One region of the Paenibacillus sp. FSL R7-0179 genome, then DNA from elsewhere that is predicted to be linked to it. Evidence: predicted binding sites of a transcription regulator. Region 1 holds the regulator's gene; the other holds the start of a gene.
What was found. Region 1 encodes Rex, which represses fermentation and respiration genes when NADH is low (regulators of the CRP and FNR family bind a similar motif). Its sites were predicted from a motif close to TTGTGAAATATTTCACAA; they were not measured.

Region 2: MKX63_RS04600 (cytochrome ubiquinol oxidase subunit I) is a predicted target of Rex. The motif match lies at 2,633-2,650, and genes of this name have one in related genera.

Annotation. Positions count from the first base shown of each region.
Region 1 covers NZ_JBBOCC010000001.1:3,745,756-3,750,532, reverse strand. Annotated here, with positions in the region: gene MKX63_RS16530 (hypothetical protein) at 1-155, opposite strand, end outside; gene MKX63_RS16525 (aminoglycoside adenylyltransferase domain-containing protein) at 424-1,194, opposite strand; gene MKX63_RS16520 (cell wall elongation regulator TseB-like domain-containing protein) at 1,478-1,999, opposite strand; gene MKX63_RS16515 (amidohydrolase) at 2,029-3,330, opposite strand; gene MKX63_RS16510 (redox-sensing transcriptional repressor Rex) at 3,320-3,970, opposite strand; gene dinG (ATP-dependent DNA helicase DinG) at 4,110-4,777, opposite strand, start outside.
Region 2 covers NZ_JBBOCC010000001.1:1,052,620-1,057,396, forward strand. Annotated here, with positions in the region: gene MKX63_RS04580 (hypothetical protein) at 1-13, opposite strand, end outside; gene MKX63_RS04585 (S1C family serine protease) at 369-1,616, shown strand; gene MKX63_RS04590 (cold-shock protein) at 2,019-2,219, shown strand; gene MKX63_RS04595 (cold-shock protein) at 2,310-2,540, shown strand; gene MKX63_RS04600 (cytochrome ubiquinol oxidase subunit I) at 2,765-4,153, shown strand; gene cydB (cytochrome d ubiquinol oxidase subunit II) at 4,157-4,777, shown strand, end outside.

The DNA of each region.
Region 1 (4,777 bases):
ATAGTAATATGGGAATCCTTCACTCCCTCGTAGGATGATACCAGCTTCTGCAGCGGCTCCTGCACCGCGAATTGACGGTAAGAATACCAGCCACCAAACAATAATGCAGCAGACAGCAGAGACGTTAGCAGCACAGGCATAAGACGCAGTTTCAAGAAACGTCCTCCTCTCAATAATGACCGAGCATAACTCTATAATAAAGACCATCCAGCGTGTCTAGCGCCCATCCGAGACTGACATGCTCTTAAGCATGTCTTAATACAAGTAGTAGTATATCACAGGTGTATATACGATTTTACATAAAGTTGTGAATATATTTAAAATTTTTGATACTAATTTCTGGATGTTTCATGCGGCATGAAAAAACGGCAGCTCAGATTCATAGCCTGAAATGCCGCTGCTACATTCATATTCCGGTGTCCCCTACATCCGGCTAACGCCAATTTCAGCCATCATAAATTCCGCAAAATCAGTTAACTGCTCCGGTTCATAGCCATCGGCGACGGCCGCACCGCTATATTCCTTCAGACACCGTCTCAGCAGCCCGTGATAGCGTTCCGGCAAATGCTGCAGTCCCCACTCCCCGCCCTCCTTCTTGGAAGAGACATGACCTTCCTGCACATAGTAGAGTACCCTGCATAGATTCAGGGTGTAATAGAGTGGAGCATTCCCTATATTCTGCTGCGCATCATCGATATCCCGGATAATAGAATCCAGATAATACCTGCGGTCTACCGGCGCAAAGGCCTCGCGGATCGGTTCCCCGTACAAGATAAACCCGCGATGGTAGACTACTGCAAAATGTGCCGCCAGATCAGCATCCTCAAACCCGCCGCACAGATAATTCTCATCGGTTCTATACCGCTCTAAATGAGCTTCTGAAAAGTGAAATTCAAACGGCGTAGGATACACGAAATTGTGCAGGTATGTCTTCAGGACGATAGACAGTTCAACTCCGCGCTTATTCGGCAGACTGTCATGAAAGGCTACGATACGCCCGGCAAGTCTTTGACTGACCTCTGCTGGCAGCTTGTCCTCTACGACAATCAGCAGATCAATATCGCTTGAATCCGGGTGAAAACAACCCATCGCCAGGGAGCCGTGCAGATAAATCCCCGACAGATTCTCCCCCAGCTCTTCCTTAAACAAATCCACTGCCTGATCCAAATATGCTAAAACTTCCAATTCAATCATCCTCCTTGAGAGACATTTATGTATGTTGGCGATAGCATTCGAGGTATACAATCAGTATATCAATTCAAGTATATTCATCGATGTATCTCAAACCATATATCTCCATTTAGCCACAGTTCCGCCCCAAGAAGAATACCCTGACAATACAGCGGTGTTGCCCCGTGACCGTCTGCCACCAGTCCAAGAACAGCTCCAGATTATTTTCAACATGATGGATACAAAAAAAACGGAAGAACAGATCATCTGTTCCTCCGCAATTTAGTTCTGCCGCTGAGTCCTTAGCTTAACGGTTCGGCAGACTGTACCCTTCACCGATGGCGCTGCCATCCTTGAAGCGGTAAAAGTTGTAATAGAATCGCCCGTCTTTTTTGTAAAATAGCTGCCAGGCATATTCCCCGTTATATACACCGGGCAGCAGCCGTTCAATCTTAACGTCCGGCAGCTGTGCGGCTATGATTTCGCGCATCTTCTCTTCCGAGGTGCCTTTGCTCAGCTCTTCGGCATACAGGCCGTTGTCGCCTCCGGCAGGCTTGCCCTCCAAGGTGAAACGGACCCACACCATCAGCTCGGTCCCCGCTTCATTTTTACCGGTCAGCACCCAGTAGATCTCATTGTCATTCCAGACGGATTTCTGGGCCTTGGTTACCTCTGTCAGTCCGGCTCGCGCCCGGGCCAGCTCCTTGGCTTCACTCCGCTCGTTCCACTGGTCCTTCATAATGTAGGCATAGAACTGGCTTAGTCCGAACAGAAGGAGCAGCACCACGGTAATCCCCAGCCAGATCCATTTTCTCCTCTTCTTCTTCACCACACTGTTTCCTTTCCCGTTCCCCTGAATTACCGTTTAAGCAGGCTCTCGAACGTCTCCTGTGCTTTGCGGCGGATAGCTTCTTCATCCAGTGTCAGGCATTGTCCATGCTTCACTACCTGCTGGCCGTTCACCCATACATGCTCTACATCCTTGGCGCTTGCCGAATAGACGGCATGGGAGAGCAGATCGGTATGCGGCAGCAGATGAGGCTGATCAATATCCAGCGCGATGAAGTCGGCCTTCATCCCTGCTGCAAGCCGGCCTACCCCGCTCAGGAAAACAGACTGCGCCCCGTACTCCGTAGCCATCAGCAGCGCCTCAGGAGCCGGTACGGCTGTAGGATCACCGCTTACGCCTTTATGGATCAGAGCCGCCAGCCTCATCTCTTCAAACATATCCAGGTTATTGTTACTAGCAGCGCCGTCTGTACCCAGGGAGACCTTAACCCCGGCTCTCAGCAGCTCAGGAACACGTGCAACCCCGCTGGCCAGCTTCAGGTTACTGCCGGGATTATGCGACACACCAACATTATAGCGGGCCAGAATCCCGATCTCCTCATCGTTCAGATGAACCCCGTGGGCAATGAGCGAAGGACGGGTGAACATTCCCAGCTTCTCCAGATGCGCGACTGGACGAAGACCGTAGTCGGCCACGTTCTGCTCCACTTCATGGCGCGTCTCGGACATATGGGTATGCATCGGCAGATCCAGATCATGCGCAGCCTCCACGAACTTCATGAAAAACTCTGGAGGACAGGTGTACGGGGCGTGCGGCGAGAGCATGGTAGTGATTCTGCCGTCAGCCTTGCCGTGCCAGTTACGGGCAAAAGCAACCGCTTCAGCGAGCTTCGCCTGCTGCACCTCTTCCGGACACAGCCCAATCACGCCGCGCATTAGCACCGCTCGAATACCGGATTGCTCTGTTACTTCCGCAACACGGTCCATATGATCATACATATCGAGGAAGGTGGTTGTGCCGCCCTTCAGCATTTCCAGCACGGACAAAGAGGTTCCCCAATATACATCATCACCAGTGAATTTCTCTTCCATCGGCCACATCTTCTCCTGCAGCCAAGTCTGAAGCACCATATCATCGCCGTATCCGCGCAGCAGCGACATGGCCGTATGTCCATGGGTATTGACCAGTCCCGGCATGAACAGCAGACGGCTGCCGTCTACGACCTGGGCGCCAGCCTCCACTACCGGCTCAGCTTCACCTATGTAAGTAATCAGATCATTCGCCAGGGTCATATACCCGCTCAGAACCGGCTTATCGCTGCCCGGAACCAGAAAGTGCCCGTTCTTGATTATCGTGATCTTACTGCTCATCTTCAGCCTCATCCTTTCCATCATGCAAATAATAGGCCAGGCTCTGCAGATCTGTGGTGAAATCTGCGGCATGAATCCGGATATTGGCAGGCGTCTTGAGAATAACCGGTGCGAAGTTCAGAATCGCCTCGATGCCGGAGTCCACAAGAATATCAGCTACATTCTGGGCTTCGCTGTCAGGTACGGTAATAATCCCGATCCGGATGCCCTGGGAGCGGATGGTATCGCTCAGCTCCTCCATCGGCTGCACAACCAGCGAGTTGATCTGCTGGCCCACCTTCGGCGGGTAGGCATCGAAGATCGCAGTAATCTTCATCGTATCCTTCAAGTAAGCGTTATAGTTAGACAAGGCATGACCGAGATTACCGGCTCCAACCAGTGCAACATTAATTTGCTGATCAAGCTTGAGAATATGGCGGATCTTCTCAATCAGATAGGATACATCGTAGCCGATGCCCTTTCGGCCGAAATCACCGAAATAAGCGAGGTCCTTACGGATCTGGGCGGGATTCAGATCAAGCTTCTGGCCCAGCTCCTGAGAAGAGACTGTGGAAATTTCACGTTTTTGGAGATCGTTCAGGAAACGCAGGTACACTGGGAGCCTGCGCACGACGGCCTCCGATATTTTATCCGATTTCATGTATTCTCCTCCTTAAAAGTTGTGTTAGACCCTTACAATTATAGCAACCGTGCCCCCCCGCCTGCCGGAGCGGCAGGACAGGGCGGGAACGGATCTTCAGGTTTATCATGACTTATTAATAATAGCAATAGCAGATGAATTAGGAAACCCCGCCGTCCTCCAGCCATTCGGCAATTCTCGGGACCATCTGCTCGGTGAGCATATGCTCCATCTTGGGACCGGGGAGTGAATACAGGAAGTACTTTCCGTAATGCGATTCAATGACTCTGGTATCGTACACAATTACGATGCCCCGGTCCTGCGCCGTGCGGACCAGCCGCCCGAAGCCCTGCTTGAAGCGGATGACAGCCTGCGGCACGGACAGCTTCATGAACGGGTTCTTCTTCTGTGCCTGAAGCAGCTCCGACTTCGCTTCTGCCAGCGGGTGATTCGGCGGCTGGAACGGCAGTCTGACAATCGCCAGACAGGTCAATGCTTCTCCGGGGATATCCACCCCTTCCCAGAAACTGCTGGTACCCAGCAGGACCGAGGCCGGGCTGTCCTGGAAGCGGCGGATCAGCTTGCTCCGGCTGCCGCCTTCCACACCTTGTCCGAGCACCGCGATATCCTGGGAGGCAAGCGCCTCCTTCAGCGGATCATAGACCTGCCGAAGCATCTTATAGGAGGTGAACAACACCAGCATCCGCCCCCGCGTGGTTACAGCAGTCTCGGCAAGAGAGTGAACGAGGGTGTCCACAAAGCGGGCATCCCCTATGCTTCCCTTGACGCTCGGGAAGTCGCGGGGAATAACCAGCAGAGCCTGCTCCC
Region 2 (4,777 bases), 2.7 Mb from region 1:
AAAAAGACTCCATAGTCCGGACCTCCTTGTGAAATAGGTTATAGTGAGGCTGTGAATAATTTACATTTATTTAACATAGAAAACATGTGGGCAGCGCGGCTGCCTGTGATACAATCATATAGAGCGTTCTAATTCTATTGTAGTCTTTTAAGTTGCAAAATATTCCGGATACAAGCTGTTAACTTTTTAGTAGCTTATTAGAATAATAGACATCCCTTGCGCTTAGAACCCACTGGAATGTGGTGAATAAATCAAGTGAAACCTTTTAGTACTTCGTGAAGTCTAAGAGATATAGCGGTTAAGCTCGGGCGTGGTTGCTTGGCGTTCAGGTCGTGAATGCGGTGGCAATAGAGGGGAGAGAGTGTAACATGGGATTATTCGATGATGATTTCTATTCAACCAAGGTGTCACGGCGCAAAAGCGGCAAATCTAAATCAACCGGCGGATATGCTGACGGCAAGTGGGCTGTCCGCAAATCGAAGCGGTCGCTGGCAACCTGGCAGATCTCGCTGATCAGCTCTGTCTGCAGTGCTGTAGCGGCTGTGCTGCTGTTCAGTCTGGTAACGGGACAGTTCACCACGGAGAGAATTCAGGCCCCGGTGGTTATTGATAAGGTGGCTGCGAGCAGCGCTGATCCGTATGACCGGATTATTCAGGCTGCTGCACATATCCGCCCTGCGGTAGTGAGCATCATTAATCATAAAAAAGACAATAAGGAACTTAATATTCTCGATGAATCCGCTCTAGGCTCGGGAGTTATCTATAAGAAGGACGACAATAAGGCCTTTATCATTACCAATAACCATGTCATTGAGGGTGCCGGCAAGCTGGAAGTGGTTACAGTAGACGGCGTGACACACAAGGCGGAGCTGGTGGGCGCCGACAAGGTGAGTGATATTGCTGTGCTCTCCATTGACGGCAAGGGGATCGACCGGATTGCTGAGATCGGGGATTCCTCCAAGCTGCGTCTGGGTGAGACAGTCATTGCCATCGGTAACCCGCTAGGGCTCGGGGATACACTAACTTCCGGTATTGTCAGCTACACAGAGCGGACGATACCGGTATCACTGAACCAGGACGGCGTGTACGATTGGGAGCAGGAAGTGATTCAGACGGATGCGGCCATTAATGAGGGCAACAGCGGAGGCGCACTGGTGGATCTGGACGGTAAGGTGATTGGTATCAATACGATGAAGATCTCCGATACGGGGGTAGAGGGGTTGGGCTTTGCGATTCCCGCCAATCGTGTAGTGGAGACAGCCAATGAGCTTACTTCCAAAGGCCGTATAGCCCGGTCATACCTGGGCGTCTATTCAGTGGATCTGAATAATCCGTATGTGCCGTTGGCCGATGATCAGCGCAAGGAGCTTAATCTTCCGTCTACAGTAACGGATGGGGTTGTGGTTCTGGATGCTGTGGGACCGGCGAAGGATGCAGGCCTGCAGCTTAACGATGTGATTACGAAGTTCAACGATAAGCCGATTACTTCTACGCTGTCGCTGCGCAAATATCTGTACGATCATACCAAGATCGGAGATAAGCTGAAAATCACCTTCTACCGTGATGGTGAAGTGAAACAGACAACAGTCCAGCTTCTTGAAAAGCCAGAGGAATAAAATTGGAAATGGCCGTATATAATAATGAGGCAGTCACGATTACGGAAATAGTTCAAGCCGTCCTTTTCATAAAAAAGAAAAGGGCGGGGCTGTTTCAAGAATAAATAAATGGGGTAAATGGTAGTAATGGGTATAAATATTACGACTTATTACGACTTAATGCGACTGGTAGCCCTTACATTGGGAAGTAGTCCTTATAAGGGAAAAAACGGAGAAATTAGGATAGAACAGCTTGCCTTTGTTATTAAGGTGTGGTAACATGAAATTATTCTTACATTGATACCTTATTCTCGCATTGAAAAGGGCTGTCAACCAAAGCTACAACCTTTCTCAATGTGTGAATTTTTTCTTTGTCTGAAGATAAAAAGAACATATTAATTTAAATTTGTGGAGGTAACACACATGCAAACAGGTACAGTTAAATGGTTCAACGCAGAAAAAGGATTCGGTTTCATCGAAGTTGAAGGCGGAAGCGACGTATTCGTTCACTTCAGCGCAATCACTGGCGACGGCTTCAAAACTTTGGACGAAGGCCAACGCGTTGAATTCAACGTTGTTCAAGGCAACCGTGGACCACAAGCCGAAAACGTTGTAAAACTGTAATTAATAGAAGATACCGTCCCCGCTTGTGAAAGTTGGGACGGTCTTTTTTTATCATTACTTGCTTGCAACATAAAGGAAGGAGGAACGGCAATGAACTACCGGAAAAAGCCTTTGGAGGAAGTACCGGAAGAAAATACCGCAATTTGGGCCTGCACCAATGAGGATTGTAATGGATGGATGAGGGATAATTTCGCATTTGAACATGCACCTTCCTGCCGTCTCTGTCATTCCCCATTGGTTCGTAGCATGAAGATGCTGCCGCAATTGCTTAATTCAAATGGCGATCTCAAATCGCTTAAGAAAGGTATTTCCATTACCTAGACCAATACCTTTATGAGTCAAGACAACTTATATATGAGAGACACATTCAAGACGGTGAATCCGTCTTATTTTTTTTGCTTTTAAGCGCAATATTGTGATATTTGTCACAAATTTATTGTTTTTTATGCCTAAACGGGGCGTATAATGTGATAATCATCACACTTTGAGTGATAGAAATTTGACAAAATAGACATAACGAAATGGGGAGAAGGAAGGGGAGAAATATGGATACAGTACTGCTGTCACGTATACAATTTGCGTCGACGACAATTTTTCATTATTTCTTTGTGCCAGTATCGATCGGACTTGCGCTCATAATTGCCATTATGGAGACCATGTACGTAAGAAAGGGCAATGAAGAGTACAAAAGAATGGCACAATTCTGGGGGAAGCTGTTCCTGATTAACTTCGCAGTAGGTGTAGTAACAGGAATCTTGCAGGAATTCCAGTTCGGAATGAACTGGTCCGATTATTCGCGCTTCGTCGGTGATGTGTTCGGGGCTCCGCTTGCGATTGAAGCCTTGTTGGCTTTCTTCCTGGAGTCCACGTTCATCGGAATCTGGATCTTCGGCTGGGATAAGGTGTCCAAGCGGATTCACCTATTATCCATCTGGCTGGTAGCCTTCGGGACAATGCTGTCGGCATTCTGGATTCTGCTGGCTAACTCGTTCATGCAGCATCCGGTGGGCTTCCAGATTAGCAATGGCCGTGCTGAGATGAATGACATCTTCGCACTGATTACGAACGGCCAGCTGCTGGTGGAATTTCCGCATACAGTGCTTGCCGCTTACGCTACAGGCGCCTTCCTGGTAACAGGGATCAGTGCTTACAAATTGCTTAAGAAGCAGGACGTCGCCTTTTTCCGGAAATCATTCGAGATTGCAGCCATTGTAGGGGTTATCTCTTCCTTCGGCGTTGCGGTTGCCGGACATGCACAGGCTCAATATCTGGTAGAGACACAGCCCATGAAGATGGCCGCATCCGAAGCGCTGTGGGGTGAGAGCGGCGACCCGGCACCTTGGACGGTATTTGCCAATATCGATGTGAAGAACCAGACCAACAGCAAAGAAGTTCAGGTTCCGTATCTGCTGAGCTTCCTGTCCTACAGTAAATTCTCCGGTGATGTGAAGGGGATGCTGGAGCTGCAGAAGGAGTATGAAGCAGCCTACGGACCGGGAGATTATATTCCGCCGGTCAAAACAACCTTCTGGAGCTTCCGGATCATGGTTGCTGCCGGCACGCTGATGATGCTGTTCGGGGTATATGCTATCTACCTCATGTGGCGCAAAAAGATGGATAAACCCAATACCTGGTTCATGCGCTTCATGTTCTGGGGACTGCTGCTTCCGCCGATTGCCAACACGGCCGGCTGGATTATGACAGAGATCGGGCGTCAGCCATGGACTGTATTCGGACTTATGACTACAGAAGACAGTGTATCGCCTAATATTACCAGCGGACAGGTACTGTTCTCGGTGATTTCTTTTACCGCGATCTATGCCATATTGGGTGCAGTGCTGGTTGGCCTGTTCGTCAAAGTGATCAAAAAAGGTCCTTATGCTATGGATAACGAACACGGTGAATCCCACGATCCGTATAACAAGGAGGGCTAACCAATGTCACTTAATGAATTATGGTTTCTGCTGATTGCGGTGCTGTTCGTCGGGTTCTTCTTCCTGGAAGGCTTCGACTTCGGTGTAGGGATGGAGACGCAGATTCTGGCCAAGAATGACACGGAACGCCGGATACTGATCAATTCGATCGGGCCGTTCTGGGATGCGAATGAGGTATGGCTGATTACGGGTGCCGGTGCAATGTTCGCGGCCTTCCCGCATTGGTATGCTACGCTGTTCAGCGGTTTCTATATTCCGTTTGTATTTGCCCTGCTGGCGCTCATTGCCCGTGGTGTTGCCTTCGAGTTCAGAGGTAAGCGCGATTCCAAGGCTTGGCAGAAAACATGGGATGTCTGCATCTTCTTCGGCAGCTTCCTGCCGCCGTTCCTGCTCGCCGTGGTATTCGCCAGCTTCATCAAGGGCTTGCCGATTGACAAGGATATGCAGATGTATGCCGGATTCTTCGATATCGTTAATGCGTATACGGTAGTTGCAGGGATTACGGTTGTTCTGCTGTGTCTGGTACACGGCCTGATGTTCACTACGCTTCGCACGCTTGGAGATTTGCAGGAACGGGCGCGTAAGCTGGCCCAGAAGCTGCTGATTCCACTGGCGGCGCTGCTG